2 regions of the Blautia sp. HA9023 genome follow, and region 2 is predicted to be linked to the other one. Evidence: riboswitches for the same ligand, from Rfam matches in the RefSeq annotation. Region 2 holds a riboswitch; the other holds the start of a gene.
What was found. Region 2 has a riboswitch for FMN ahead of AC04Q6_RS06075 (ECF transporter S component). Riboswitches for the same ligand answer to the same signal wherever they lie in the genome.
Positions count from the first base shown of each region.

Region 1: linked by a shared signal. The riboswitch ahead of ribD (bifunctional diaminohydroxyphosphoribosylaminopyrimidine deaminase/5-amino-6-(5-phosphoribosylamino)uracil reductase RibD) and the one ahead of AC04Q6_RS06075 (ECF transporter S component) in region 2 are both predicted to bind FMN.

Region 1 covers NZ_JBWLUR010000003.1:75,876-83,876, forward strand. The annotation lists gene AC04Q6_RS02405 (hypothetical protein) at 1-907, shown strand, start outside; gene AC04Q6_RS02410 (pseudouridine synthase) at 907-1,674, shown strand; gene rpsB (30S ribosomal protein S2) at 1,854-2,597, shown strand; gene tsf (translation elongation factor Ts) at 2,634-3,572, shown strand; gene AC04Q6_RS02425 (hypothetical protein) at 3,878-4,144, shown strand; FMN riboswitch at 4,334-4,448, shown strand; gene ribD (bifunctional diaminohydroxyphosphoribosylaminopyrimidine deaminase/5-amino-6-(5-phosphoribosylamino)uracil reductase RibD) at 4,718-5,845, shown strand; gene ribE (riboflavin synthase) at 5,827-6,480, shown strand; gene AC04Q6_RS02440 (bifunctional 3,4-dihydroxy-2-butanone-4-phosphate synthase/GTP cyclohydrolase II) at 6,499-7,716, shown strand; gene ribH (6,7-dimethyl-8-ribityllumazine synthase) at 7,746-8,001, shown strand, end outside.
Region 2 covers NZ_JBWLUR010000006.1:424,845-432,845, forward strand. The annotation lists gene AC04Q6_RS06070 (MATE family efflux transporter) at 1-841, shown strand, start outside; gene AC04Q6_RS06075 (ECF transporter S component) at 1,037-1,672, opposite strand; FMN riboswitch at 1,804-1,921, opposite strand; partial or broken gene thiC (phosphomethylpyrimidine synthase ThiC) at 1,986-3,291, opposite strand; gene AC04Q6_RS06085 (PPC domain-containing protein) at 3,898-4,608, opposite strand; gene AC04Q6_RS06090 (bile acid:sodium symporter family protein) at 4,748-5,749, opposite strand; gene panC (pantoate--beta-alanine ligase) at 5,753-6,592, opposite strand; gene panD (aspartate 1-decarboxylase) at 6,716-7,108, opposite strand; gene AC04Q6_RS06105 (ribokinase) at 7,477-8,001, opposite strand, start outside.

The DNA of each region.
Region 1 (8,001 bases), on a different contig from region 2:
AAGTAAAGCATTATATAACAGTCTGAAGGATATCAGGCTTCAGAATGAAAAAGGAAAAAAATCAGGAAGGCGCATGTATGTGCGCTACATAAATAAACAGGGATTCAGTGTATGCAGAGGCTATATTGTATCCTCTGCACAGGCACAGAATCTTATGGAAGCCCTGTATGATGAGCAGACATGGAAAGAAGACAGATATTCATTTTTTCAGCTGGACAAACAGTATCTGAAAGAGGTCACCGGTATTTTCTGTGACGGAGATATTCAAACCTTATTTGAGAAAAATGCAGAGAAGCGTCAGGCGCTGGCAGAGGCGCTGAGAAAGGACATTCTGGAAAACGGCGGTCAGACAGTAAAAGACCAGCCATGTGCAATGCTGATGTTCGATTATACGGGAATTCCGTCAGAAGGATACATGGATGAATGGGGAATGAATGTACCGGCTGTTCAGGAAGGAGAGAGGGTGTCTACCTCCGTTCTGGTGTATCCGGCATATAAGAGAACACTTGCAATTTTGGAAGAAACAGGATATCCTCTTTCCATGGATGAGCTGTCTGTTGAGTATATTGATGTTTATTACTTCAGCTCCGAAGCTGCCGGCGAAGATGATGAGGTTTTTTCCGACATTGAGCCTGTTTCGGATCTTGAAGAAACAGAGAACGGTTATAAAGTCCGTTACGATAAAAAGGAACAGCTGGAAGCCCTGAAAAAGTGTATCCGCCCATCACAGCTGGTAAACGGATGGACTATCTGGAATGCAGATGTCACAATGGAAGTGGTTTTGGAAGGACAGGAGAGCACCGACGGGGATTCCGGACTTTATATGACATTTGCCGGTGAGATCCCGGATTTCATCAGAGCAGATGCAAAGGCAGCCCATGTAACAGAATGGGAGGTAAATGATTAATGGAAAAACCAGTCCGGCTGGATAAATTTCTGGCAGATGCCGGCGCAGGTACACGAAGCGAGGTAAAAAAATACATACAGAAGGGTCAGGTGCAGGTTAACGGGAAATCTGTGAAGAAACCGGAACTGAAAGTAACAAAAGAAGATCAGGTGGTTATGAACGGGCAGGAAATTCATGCTGCACCGGAATATGTATACTATCTTTTTAACAAGCCGGCGGGCTGTGTCAGCGCAACGGAGGACTTCAGAGATAAAACGGTTCTCGACTACATTGAAGAGAAAGACAGAAGAAAGGGACTTTTTCCGGTGGGACGCCTGGATAAAGATACAGAAGGCTTCCTTCTGATCACAGATGACGGTCCTCTGGCACACGAGCTTCTTTCCCCGAAGAAACACGTGGATAAGACTTACTATGCAAAGGTATCCGGAAAAGTGACAGAAGAAGATGCCAGAGCGCTGGCAGAAGGAGTGGATATCGGGGAAAAGGATCTCACACGCCCGGCAAGGCTTGAGATTCTTTCCACCTGGGAATCCGACACAGGATCGGAGGAAAACGGTAAGAGATGGGAATCCGAGATCCGCCTTACCATCCATGAAGGAAAATTTCATCAGGTGAAACGGATGATGGAAGCACTGGGAAAAAAAGTTACCTATCTCAAAAGGCTTTCCATGGGACCGCTGGCGCTCCCGGCGGATCTTCCGACAGGAAAATATCGTCCGCTCACCGAAAAAGAGCTGGAGCTTCTGAAATCTGCCGGGAACCGCTGAAAAACAGAAAAAAATTGGAAAAATCCCCTTTACATAAGGGGATTTCCTATGCTATAATTCAGAAGTTGCAAAAATAAGCACGCACGGCGATTCTATAAGGATGGTGCCCTACGGTGTGAGGATGGGTCCAGAGAGAAGGCGACCTGTGCGGAAGAATTTAACCAAAAAGGAGAAAAGACATGAGCGTTATTTCAATGAAGCAGCTTTTAGAGGCAGGTGTTCATTTCGGACATCAGACAAGAAGATGGAACCCTAAAATGGCTCCGTACATCTACACAGAGAGAAATGGTATCTATATCATCGATCTTCAGCAGTCTGTAGGAATGGTTGACGATGCTTACAATGCAGTAGCAGATATCGTTGCCAACGGTGGACACATCCTTTTCGTAGGAACTAAGAAACAGGCTCAGGATGCTATCCGTACAGAGGCAGAGCGTTGTGGAGAGTTCTTCGTAAATGAGAGATGGCTTGGTGGTATGCTTACAAACTTCAAGACAATCCAGAGCCGTATCGCAAGACTGAAAGAGATCGAGACAATGGAAGCTGACGGAACATTTGACGTACTTCCTAAGAAAGAAGTAATCGAGCTTCGCAAAGAGCTTGCTAAACTTCAGAAGAACCTTGGCGGAATCAAAGAGATGAAGAGAATCCCGGATGCTATCTTTATCGTAGATCCTAAGAAAGAGAGAATCTGCGTACAGGAGGCTCATACACTTGGAATCCCGCTTATCGGTATCTGCGATACAAACTGTGATCCGGAAGAGCTTGACTATGTGATCCCGGGAAATGACGATGCTATCCGTGCAGTAAAACTCATCGTTTCCAAGATGGCTGACGCTGTTATCGAGGCTAAGCAGGGAACTGCTGAGGCAGACGGCGAGATCGAGGCTGAGTCTGAGGAGTTTGCAGCTACAGAGGAATAATTCGTATAAACAGAATATTTCAGGAGGAAACAAACAATGGCTATTACAGCAGCACAGGTAAAAGAGTTAAGAGAGATGACCGGCGCCGGAATGATGGATTGTAAGAAAGCTCTTACAGCTACAGATGGTGATATGGATAAAGCAGTTGAGTTCCTGCGTGAGAAAGGTCTTGCTACAGCACAGAAGAAAGCAAGCCGTATCGCAGCAGAGGGTCTTTGCAAGACTCTGGTAACAGAGGATGGAAAGAAAGCAGTCGTTGTTGAGGTTAATGCTGAAACAGACTTCGTTGCAAAGAACGAGAAGTTCCAGGGCTATGTTGCAGATGTTGCAGCACAGGCACTTAACACAACAGCAGCTGATATCGAGGCTTTCCTTGCTGAGCCGTGGGCACTTGATACAACTAAGACTGTAAAAGAGGCTCTTGCAGCTCAGATCGCAGTTATCGGCGAGAACATGAACATCCGTAGATTTGCTCAGGTTGAGGAGCAGAACGGATTCATCGCTTCCTACACTCATATGGGTGGAAAGATCGGCGTTCTTGTAGACGTTGAGACAGATGTTGTTAACGACGCTGTTAAAGAGATGGCTAAGAACGTAGCTATGCAGATCGCAGCTCTGAAACCGCAGTACACAAGCGACAAGGAAGTAAGCGCTGACTACATCGAGCATGAGAAAGAGATCCTTATGGCTCAGATCCAGAACGATCCGAAGGAGTCCCAGAAACCGGCTAAGGTTATCGAGGGAATGATCACAGGACGTATCAAGAAAGAGCTTAAAGAGATCTGCCTTCTTGACCAGACATACGTAAAAGCAGAGGACGGAAAACAGTCCGTTGCCAAATACGTAGAGCAGGTAGCAAAAGAGAACGGCGCTAAGATCCAGATCAAAGGCTTCGTTCGCTACGAGACAGGCGATGGTCTTGAGAAGAAAGAAGAGAACTTCGCTGAGGAAGTTGCAAAACAGATGGGTAAATAATCCATTAACTTAAGTTTTCATTATATTATTTTAATAAGTCTGAATTTAAGTATTTAAAAACCTTGAAAGCCGATGGTGTAGATTGATAACAGTCAAAGCCATCGGTTTTCTTTATCCAAATATCTTGGACACTCTGTCAAATATATTCTCTGGTTCTTCCAGCCACATCAAAATAAGTATGCTCATGCATTGACAGAGATAATCGATACTTTCAAAACGCCTAAATGTCACGGCCTGCGCCTGTTTCCGCTTATAATTCCTCACTATTTGTGCCGCCAGCCAAAGGCGGCGGAATGGAGATTTTTATGAAATATACCCAGGATAATGGAAAAATTAAATTATGTGAAACTGATAATATGGATCATCTCGTGCGGTTAACACAAGCGTTGAATGAAAATAATATTCTTTACGAAACGAGATTGAAAAAAAGAACATTTATCAATAATCTTTTTTTCTTGATTTTTTATCATACTTTTGCATCGGGAATTGATCATAAGAATGAAACAACATGTATTTATGTACTAGAAAAAGATTTTGCTGCTGCCCAAAAAGCAATAGTAAACTGCAGATAAAAAAATTCATCTTCCAAGGCACAGGCTCTGTGTGCTGGCCATCGGTCATTGCCTGCGTGCCTGTTTGTCAACCAAAGCCTGAGAATAGTAATACGACGATTGCCTGCCAGTAATTAATATTCCGCATGGAATGAGTAAAATAAAAATTCCGCTTTACAAATAACAGATAAAGTATTAAAATAAACAAAAAGATATCTTCAGGGCAGGGTGAGATTCCCTACCGGCGGTAAAGCCCGCGAGCCGAGAGGCATGATCCGGTGAGATTCCGGGGCCGACAGTACAGTCTGGATGGAAGAAGATGATAGTACAGTTGATTTTTTGAATGAATGTAGTATCAGAGCTCTGAGATGGTGATCCATTTCAGAGCTTTTTATGTAGGAAATCAGACATTCATTTATCGATCAGATGTAACAGATCAATTCCACCCTGCAGATATTTCTGCAGGATTTTTTTGTATCTGGTACATCGTTTTCGAAATAAATATACCACTCACTTGTCTGTGAATCCGATTGCACAGGGCTAAAAGCCTCGGCCTACCAGGCAAAGAACAGGAATAAGAAAGAAGGAATAAAAATGACGGATCAGGAATATATGCTTCGAGCGATCCAGCTGGCTAAAAAAGGAGAAGGTTGGACGAATCCCAATCCGATGGTAGGGGCAGTGATCGTAAAAGATGGAAGGATCATCGGGGAAGGCTATCATAAAAAGTATGGAGAACTTCATGCAGAACGTAATGCTATTGCTTCTCTTACAGAATCAGCAGAAGGTGCGGTGATTTATGTTACGCTTGAGCCTTGCTGTCATCATGGAAAAACACCTCCATGTACGGAAGCGATCATTGAACAGAAGATAAGAAAAGTGGTGATCGGTTCCCGGGATCCGAATCCGAAAGTGGCGGGAAAAGGTGTACAGATGTTAAGGGAAGCCGGTGTAACAGTAGTTGAAGATTTTATGAGAGAAGAATGTGATCAGCTGAATCCGGTGTTTTTTCATTATATTACTATGAAGACTCCTTATGTAGTGATAAAGTATGCCATGACACTGGATGGGAAGATCGCAACGAAGACAGGAGCATCAAAATGGATAACCGGAGAAGCGGCACGAAAAGAAGTACAGCATATGCGGCATCAGTACATGGGAATTATGGCAGGCATTGGAACTGTGCTTGCAGATGATCCGATGTTAAACGTCCGGGTAGAAGGATGGAAAAGTCCTGTCAGGATTGTGTGCGACAGTAAGCTCAGGATCCCGCCGGACAGTCAGATCGTAAAAAGTGCGGAAAAGTACCGGACGATCGTGGCTTATGCAGATCAGAAAAATACAGAAGAAAAAATAAAAATATTACATACCATGGGAGTTGAGACCATTTACTGTCCGGATGAAAAGAATCAGATAGACCTTAAGAAGCTGATGACAGATCTTGGAAGCAAAGGCATTGACAGTATTCTCCTGGAAGGAGGCGGTACGTTAAATGACAGTGCCCTGCGAGCCGGAATTGTAAAGGAAGTACAGGCTTTTGTGGCACCAAAGCTGTTTGGCGGTGTGGCCGGGAAGACACCGGTAGAAGGTATCGGAGTTGAATTCCCGTCTGAAGCAGTGGAACTGAAATATACAGATATCTGCCAGATTGGTGAGGACATCCGGATAAGATGTCAGGTGTGTGAGAAAAAACAGGAGGAATCATGTTTACAGGAATCGTAGAAGAGAAAGGAAAAGTCCGTTATATACAGCTGACAGGAGAATCAGGGATCCTGGCAGTGAAAGCCCGGAAGGTCCTGGAAGGAACAAGGATCGGTGACAGTATTGCGGTGAATGGTGTGTGTCTGACAGTTACGTCGATCCAGCCGGACGGATTTACCGCCGATGTGATGGCAGAGACTATCAGAAGAAGCAGTCTTGGAAGCTGCAAGGCCGGAAGCCAGGTAAACCTGGAACGTGCAATGGCTGCAGACGGCAGGTTCGGAGGACACATAGTAAGCGGCCATATTGATGGGACTGGCGTGATACGTTCCATGCTCCGGGAAGAAAATGCCATCTGGGTATCGATTGAGACATCGCCACAGATTTTGCATCTGATCGTGGAAAAAGGATCCGTTTGTATTGATGGGATCAGCCTGACGGTTGCAAGGATTGATGAAGCTGGTTTTCAGGTGTCGGTCATTCCACATACAGGAGAAGAAACCACCCTTTTGGAAAAGGTGCCGGGGGATCTGGTTAATCTGGAAAATGATGTGATCGGAAAATATGTAGAAAAACTGCTTGGCATCAGAAAAAATGAAGAAGAGAAAAAAGAATCCGGAATTACGATGGAGTTTCTTGAAGAATTCGGGTTTTAGAACAGGAGGATATACAGTATGTCACAAAATTATCAGTACAACACAATTGAAGAGGCACTCAGGGATCTTAAGAAAGGAAAAATAGTTCTGGTCACAGATGATCCGGACAGAGAAAATGAGGGAGATCTGATATGTGCGGCAGAGTTTGCAACCCGGGAAAATATTAATTTCATGGCGACCTATGCAAAGGGTCTTATCTGTACACCGATGAGTGCGGAACTTGCGGCGAGATTGAACTTTCCTCCGATGGTTGCTGAGAACACGGACAATCACAGTACAGCATTTACCGTGGCAGTGGATCACGTAGATACAACCACCGGTATCTCTGCGGCAGAACGCTCCTATACCATTATGAAGTGTGTGGATGATCAGTCAAAACCGGAGGATTTCAGAAGACCGGGACATGTATTTCCGCTTATTTCCAGAAAAGGCGGGGTTCTGGTACGGAATGGCCATACGGAGGCAACAACAGATCTTATGAGACTTGCCGGACTGAAGGAATGCGGCGTGTGCTGTGAAGTTATGAAAGAAGATGGCACTATGATGCGTACATCACAGCTATGGGAAATGGCAAAAGAGCATAACCTTACATTTATTACGATCCGTGATCTGCAGGATTATATAAGAATACATGAAAAGCATGTAAAGGAGGAAGCAGCTGCAAACCTCCCAACGCAGTACGGTGATTTTAAAATGTATGGCTATATCAATGACATTACAGGAGAACATCATCTGGCACTGGTAAAAGGTGATATAGGAGATGGTGAGGATGTGCTTTGCCGTGTACATTCGGAGTGTCTGACAGGAGATGCATTCGGATCGCTCAGATGTGACTGCGGCCTGCAGCTGCAGACAGCGATGCGCCAGGTAGAGGCGGAAGGCAGAGGGATCATTCTGTATATGAGACAGGAAGGCAGAGGAATCGGACTGATCAACAAGATCAAAGCTTATGCGCTTCAGGAACAGGGATACGATACCGTGGAGGCTAATGTGAAGTTAGGGTTTGCACCGGATCTCAGAGAGTACTGGGTCGGGGCACAGATACTGTCAGACCTTGGTGTGAAATCATTAAGATTACTGACCAATAACCCGGATAAAGTCTATGGGCTTGGTGAATTCGGGCTGAAGATCAATGAGAGAGTACCTCTGGAGATTCCGGTACAAAAATATGACCGGAAATATATGAAGACGAAACAGGAAAAGATGGGTCATATTTTTAAAGAAATAAATTTATAAAAAACAGCAAATAGCAGGAGGAAGAAAAAATGAGACAGATCAATTTAGTAGAAGGAAAAGTAGTAGCACCGGAGGGAATGAAGGTTGGTATCGTGGCAGCGAGATTCAATGAGATCATTGTGAATAAATTATTGGGAGGGGCAGTCGACGGACTGGTAAGACATGGAGTAGAAGAAGAGAATATTACTGCAGCATGGGTGCCGGGAGCATTTGAGATCCCGCTTACAGCACAGAAAATGGCACAGTCAGGAAAATATGATGCAGTTATCTGCGTGGGAGCTGTCA
Region 2 (8,001 bases):
CAACACCATCCTGGACCCGCTTTTCATCTTTGGATTCGGCTGGGGCATCAAAGGTGCAGCCTGGGCAACCGTGATCGGCCAGATCGTATCCGGACTTCTGATCATCTTTTATTTTTCCAGACTCCGGAAAATGTACCTGGACCACTCCATGCTGATTCCTAAGGCACGCAATCTGTCTGCCATTTTTTCTCTGGGAATGGCATCCTGTATCAATCAGGTTGCCATTGCTGCAGTGCAGATCGTCATGAACAATACACTTCGCCATTACGGAGCACTCTCCGCCTACGGGAGTGATATTCCAATCGCCTGTGCAGGGATCATTTCCAAAGTCAATCAGGTATTTATGGCCATCTGCATCGGAATCTCCCAGGGTTCCCAGCCCATCTGGGGCTTTAACTACGGTGCCGAAAAATACAGCCGTGTACGTCAGACATACCGTTATTCCGTGGCCTTATGTACTGTGATCGCAACCGTATTTTTTATCTGTTTCCAGTTCTTCCCTCACCAGATCGTAAGCATCTTCGGAAACGGAAGCGACCTGTACTTTCAGTTTGCGGAAAAATATCTCCGGATCTTCATGCTGATGACCTTTGCCAACGGGATCCAGCCTATGTCTGCCGGATTTTTTACCTCCATGGGAAAGGCCAGACTCGGTGTGATCATGTCACTCACAAGGCAGGTCTTCTTCCTGCTGCCACTGATCGTCATCTTTCCGTTCTTCTTCGGAATCGATGGTGTCATGTATGCGGGACCGATTGCAGATACCTCCGCCTTCGTATTGGCTGTTGTCTTTGCCAGACGTGAACTCGGGATCATGAAAGCCGCAGAACAGACCGCCTGATGTTCTGCAACACCATAAATCCGGACATATAAAACAGACATCACAACCTGCATACATCTGTAATATATAAAAAATGCCATGTAACCTTACTGCCCATCAGCAGTTAAATTACATGGCATTTTTCACATCCTCAGATATTCATCCGAAGACATTATTTCCTGATCTTCTCTGTCATCTTCCGATAACTGCTTACGATCAGTCACCCTTCAGTACAACACGGATCTTCTTATAAATTACAAATACGATCAGAGATGTCAGTGCATATTTAAAAATATTAAACGGAGCAATGATCAGCAGTGCAAAGGTAAGCAGTCCGTTTACGGAGCTGTGTACTGCACTTCCCATCTGGATAAAGGTCTCGATTGGCATTCCAAACGCCTTACCGTAAGCCGGAAGCAATACAAAGGCATTGACAAAGCATGCAAGGATCGCTGTCAGGACTGTTCCTGCTGCCATACCTGCAACTGCATGTACTCTGCTCTTTTTGTGACGGAAACGGTAGATCAGGCCGGCCGGTACCACATAGGCACATCCAAACAGGAAGTTGGCAACATCACCAACACCGGCAGTCATGGTTCCCTTGGTCACAAGATGTACGAGAATCTTCACAAGCTCGATCAGAATACCTGCCACAGGTCCCATGGCAAAAGTTCCTACCATAACCGGTACCTCGGAAAAATCAAGCTGATAAAAAGACGGTGCAAGAAACGGAATCGGAAACTCCAGATTCATCAGTACTCCTGCCACAGCACCCAGCATGGCTACCTGTGCGATCGTCCTTGTTCTGCTCCTTTCCACGGCATTTCCTCTCTGCAATACCTGTTCACTCATAATTCTCTCTCCTTCTTTAGAAATATTCAAAGAAAATTTCTACAAGAAATCTTTATACGAAAAAATATTTCCTCACATAAAAAGCCCCGGGAACTTCTTCCCGGGGCACTGAGCACGTTCATGAAATACTGCGCGTTCTTCTCTCATCCAGACTTTACTGTCGGTTCCGGAATTTCACCAGATCAGCCGCCGAAGCGGGTCGCGGACTATACCGCCGGTAGGGAATTGCACCCTGCCCCGAAGAAATTTTCTTTTATGAGTTCATTATAACTCACTCTTTTTTCAATTACAAGCCTTAATTTTTCGCTTTTCCTTACAGGATATCGATATGCTCTCCGGCAAGTGCTTTGTTCATGCTTCGTACTGCACAGAATTTACCACACATGGAGCAGGTATCTTCATGTTCCGGCTTACGTTCGTTCCAGATACGTTTCGCTGTTTCCGGATCCATGGCACACTCCCACTGTGCCTCCCAGTCGAGCTTTCTTCTGGCATCTGCCATCTTGTCATCGATCTCACGGGCCCCACGGACACCCTTGGCAATATCTGCCGCATGAGCAGCGATCTTGGATGCCATGATTCCCTGTTTTACATCCTCAAGGTTCGGAAGTGCAAGATGCTCTGCCGGTGTCACATAGCAGAGGAATGCAGCTCCGGACATGGCAGCTACCGCGCCGCCAATTGCAGATGTGATGTGATCATATCCCGGTGCAACATCTGTTACGATCGGTCCTAATACATAGAACGGTGCACCCTGACAGATAGACTGCTGCACTTTCATATTAGCCTCAACCTGATCGAGCGGCACATTGTCCCGGTCCCTCAACCATAACCTGGACATCTTTTTCCCAGGCACGTTTGGTCAGCTCACCAAGACGTACAAGTTCCTCGATCTGGCATACATCTGTAGCATCCGCAAGACATCCCGGACGGCAGGCATCTCCAAGAGAAATCGTCACATCGTACTCACGGCAGATATCCAGGATCTCGTCATAGTATTCGTAGAACGGATTCTCCTCACCGGTCATGCACATCCATGCAAATACAAGGGAACCTCCTCTGGAAACGATATTCATTTTTCTCTTATGGTTACGGATCTGATCGATCGTCTTTCTTGTGATTCCGCAGTGAAGAGTTACGAAATCAACACCATCCTGTGCGTGAAGTCTTACCACATCGATAAAATCTTTGGCTGTCAGTGTGTCAAGATCTCTCTGATAATGGATAACAGAGTCATAAACCGGAACGGTTCCGATCATTGCCGGACACTCGCTTGTCAGCTTGCGGCGAAATGGAATGGTATTTCCGTGGGAAGAAAGATCCATGATCGCATGTGCTCCCATGTTGACAGCTTCCATAACTTTCTGCATCTCTACATCGTAATCCTTGCAGTCTCTGGATACACCAAGGTTTACATTGATCTTGGTGCGGAGCATGGAACCTACGCCCTCCGGATCGATACATTTGTGATTTTTATTTGCACAGATCGCCACCTTACCGGAGGCTACCAGAGGAAGCAGTTCCTCTGTTGTCATGCGTTCCTTCTTAGCTACGATTTCAAGCTCAGGTGTGATGATGCCTTTACGGGCTGCCTCCATCTGTGTACTGTAATTTCTCATGTAAAAAAATCTCCTTTCGTTTCGTATCTGGATCTGGAAAATCTGTCACTGCCGCCGGATTCCTGACTGCTATACAAGCTCGGTTCCTGGCAGATATTCGCAGGATCTTTCCGTAAACTCTTTATGTTTTATGCAGCAAAAAACCGGTTGCTGCAACGCATACGCATCACAACAACCGGCCCTTAATCTTTCGTACTTAATGAAAATCTTCTGTACTTCTGATATCTTCTGTACTCTCTGATCTTCTGTGCCTTTAAGACTCCTTCGTGCATATGTCCCTACGTTGGCATTATCCAAATCAGGTTATGGGTCAAGACATTCACAGTCTACTCTCAGCTCGCTTCAGCGGGCCCCCCTGTTTTCATATGTATGGGACGTCTCCGCCCATGTGGTTATTATAGTATACATGCCCTGATTTGTAAACTACAATTCCACATTTTATGACTTTTTCTTTCGACAAAACCTGTCATATTATCCCTGAAAATCCCCGGAATATTTTACATAAGCGTCAGGATAAACGCTCTGCGCTCCTCTCTTTATACACATTCAGCCCATTGCGGAAAACATTTATCCACAATGAGCTGAGTTTATTTTTCTATTTTGTTTTTATTTCTTTACTACTGCGCTCTTTACATAAGAAGTTGCTCCCCAGGCGTGTTCTCCATCCGTATATACCGTATATGGAGTCACTCTTACGTAATATCTTTTTCCTTTTGAGAGTTTCGTCAGAGTTTTAATTCTTACCGGTGAATAGATGGTCTTTACACCTTTACGGAAACGATAATCTGTGGAATACTGGATACGGTATCCGATGGCATATGGAACACTCTTGCAGGATACGGTCAGCTGACCGGATTTATTGCTTTTCAGAGATGTGATGCTGCCACGTGCAAGGGTAATTGATTTATCTGCGTTGAGGGTGAAATAATATTCTTTATTGTATCCGTAGATTTCCAGATAATATGTTCCGGCAGATAATGTACGGGAAGCAGTTCCTTTATATACATCTGTAGTGATGTTTTTCGTATATTTTACATTATCGCTATCCAGAAACTTTTTACCATTGCTATTATAAATGTAAAAATCAACCGTGCCTGAATATGTTGTCGCTCTTAAAGAAATGTGGGTTCTTTCTTTCAGAGTAAAACTGTAATATTTACTATACCAATGCTGGCCCCGGTATGTCTCTCCCATGGTATAATCCATCGCCTCATCTGCCATAGATGCATATACCGGCACTACACTGCTCCAGAATGTTCCCACGCAGACCATCAGGGTTAAAAGCAGCGGCATCCAACGTTTCATAAATTTTTTCATTTTCATTTCTCCTTCCCGTTTTATGATGTTTCACGCCTGTATGATACTTTATATTATAGGCTTTTCCGCTTTACCCTGTCAATTCTGTTTCACGATTTGCGGCTATATTTTACAACTCCCCTGATACTTTTTTCTTTTCTTATTTCATCTGTATGCATTCCTCTGCCGTTTCGCTGCTCCCCTTAAGCTCTGCAAGGTTTTCTGCACCTGCACGGCGGATCCCCGCAAAAATGGAACCCGCAATATTGTGCCATACACTGAAGATCGCGCCCGGAAGTGTTGCAAGCGGATTGGCTGCAAAATTAGCTGCTACCAGTGAGACAGCAAGGCCACTGTTCTGCATGCCTACCTCTATAGCTATAGCAGTTGTTCTGGAATACTCCACATGGAAGATTTTTGCAGCCAGAAATCCCAGCATCATACCACAGAAATTGTGGATCGCCACTACTCCAAGCACCAGAACTCCGCAGCTTACGATCTTTTCTGCATTTACTGCCACGATCCCTCCAATGATCATGACAATAGCCACAACCGATACCAGCGGCATAACATCCGATACCTTATCCACATGTTCTCCCGCAAGACTTCGGAGAAAGACTCCCAGAAGGACCGGGACCAGAATTACTTTTACCACAGAAAGTACCATCGCCCAGAAAGAGACTTCTACCCAGGCGCCTGCCAGAACATACACAAGAAACGGCGTCATCAGTGGCGCTGCCAGTGTGGAAACAATGGTCATTCCCACAGAAAGTGCCACATCTCCTCCTGCGATATAAGTAATTACGTTGCTGGCCGTTCCTCCCGGGCAGCAACCTACCAGGATCACTCCCAGGGCCAGATCTGCCGGAAGGTTCATCACTTTGCACAGCAGCCAGGCGATCACCGGCATAATGGTATACTGAGCCACCGCACCGATCACCACTTCCTTGGGTCTGGAAAAAATAGCCCGGAAGTCTTCCATCCGTATTGTAAGTCCCATTCCAAACATGATCACGCCCAGAAATACCGACGTATAATTCGTCATCCAGGCAAATCCATCCCGCCAGAAAAATGCCAGGCAGGAGAAAACGATGATAATGATCCCTATATATCTGGATGCAAAGCTGCTGATGGTTCCGATTTTTTTAAAGATTTTTTCCATATATTATACCTCGTAGCTGAAGTTATCGATCAGTCTTGTTTTTCCGATGTAAACAGCCATTGCTACGAGAACATCCCGGTCTGCTTTTTCAACCGGCTGCATGGTAAGTGCGTCTACCATGGAAACGTAATCAATTTTTGCAAGAGGCTCTGCTTCGATTACTGCTCTCATTTTTCCCAGAAGTTCTTCTGCGGCGATTCCTGTGTGAATGGTTTCCTGTCCCAGTTTTACTGCTTTTGACAGGCAGAGTGCTGCTTTTCTTTCCTCCTGGCTTAAATATGTATTTCTGGAGGATTTTGCAAGTCCGTCCTCCTCACGGATGATCGGGCAACCTACGATCTCAATGTCGAAGTTTAAGTCACGCACCATCTTGCGGATGATCGCCAGCTGCTGCGCGTCTTTTTGTCCGAAATATGCTCTGTCCGGTGCCACAATGTGGAACAGTTTGGTCACAACCGTGCATACACCTTTGAAATGGATCGGGCGTGTTTTTCCACAGAGTGTTTCAGACAGGGTGTCTATGCTTACAAATGCGTGGGGATCGTGATACATCTCGGAAGGTTCCGGGCAGAAGATCAGGTCTGCTCCCAGGCTTTCGCAGAGTTTGCTGTCACGCTCAAAGTCTCTCGGATAGGCTTCCAGATCTTCCGTCGGTCCAAACTGTGTTGGATTGACAAAATCCGATACTACTACGATATCGTTCTGCTCTCTGCACTTTCTGATCAGGCTTGCATGTCCTTCATGGAGAAATCCCATGGTTGGCACAAGACCTACTGTTTTTCCTTCTTTTTTCCACGCTTTAATCTGTTTTCTTGTTTCTTCTACTGTTTTTGTTACCTGCATTGTTCTCTCCTCTTTCTCGGTTCTGAACCGGTTTTCCTTATAGATTTCGAGATAGCCTCTTTTCTGAATTCACCTTCGTCTTACTTCTGTATGTGTCTTGATTTCTTCTGTTACAAAATTCTGTCAGGCCATATCTTTCAGCAGTCCGTGTTTTTCATAATTGGTCACTCTGCTGATCTTATTCTCTTCATCTACAAATACAACTGCAGGCTTGTGGGTACGTGCTTCCTCCGGATCGTACCCTGCATAAGCCATGATGATGATCTTGTCACCGGTGCTTACGCATCTTGCTGCTGCTCCGTTCAGGCAGATCATACCGCTTCCGCGTTCTCCGCAGATGGTGTATGTCTCGAAACGGCTGCCGTTGTTCACATCTACGATCTGAACTTTTTCATATTCCAGTATTCCGGCAGCTTCCAGCAATTCTTCATCCACAGTGATACTTCCCACATAATCCAGTTCCGCCTGGACAACGGTTGCTCTGTGGATCTTTCCTTTTAACATCTCTATTGTCATCTTATATAAGTCCTTTCCTGCAGGGAATGATTTTCTGTGACACAAAAAAGGCGCTCCAGGGTACACTTCGACCCTGAAACGCTTCTGATTGATTCCCTGTATATTGAGTCCTGTTTTTTGTACACGAAAAGCATGATCTTCAACAGTTTCTCAAAATTCCATAACTGTTGTAACACCTTCGTTATCATCGATACAGGCTCATATCTTTTATAATTTTATATATATCCGTCCGTTCCCGTTTCCGGATTCCGGCAGACTATTTTATATAAGATTCCAGTGATTTCAGCCAGAGTATAGTTTTGAGTCCAAATACTATCTCTGTGGGGTATTATGGCATTGTGGCACTGGTTTGTCAATAAAAACTGCTGCTATGATCTGCCACAAAGCCATTCTTCCACCGCACTGTGTACCGGAATGGAAGGTGCCGCACCTTTGGCCGAAACTGCCATCGCGGAAGCTGCCGATGCTTCTCTCAACGCTGTTTCCACTGATTTTTCCGCACAGAGTGCTGCCAGGAAATATCCGCAGAAAGTGTCTCCTGCCGCAGTTGTATCTACAGCATTTACTTTAAATATCGGATGGGAATAAAATTCTTCTTTATATCCGTAGAAAACCCCTTCTTTTCCAAGTGTCATAACAATGGCTGCCTTTGGATACTTCTTTTGAAGTGCTTTCAGAATATCCCGGAAATCCCCTTCTGTGGAAGTCCCTGCCAGAGCTGCTGCCTCCAGTTCATTTACCATAAAGATATCCACCAGTTCCAGAGGAAGTTCCTCCGGCTTCCCGGGAATCGGCGATGCATTAAAAACAACTCTGCAGCCTTTTTCATGACTGAGTCGGATAATTTCCCCAACCATATTGATCTCATTCTGCAAAAGCACAAAATCTCCGGC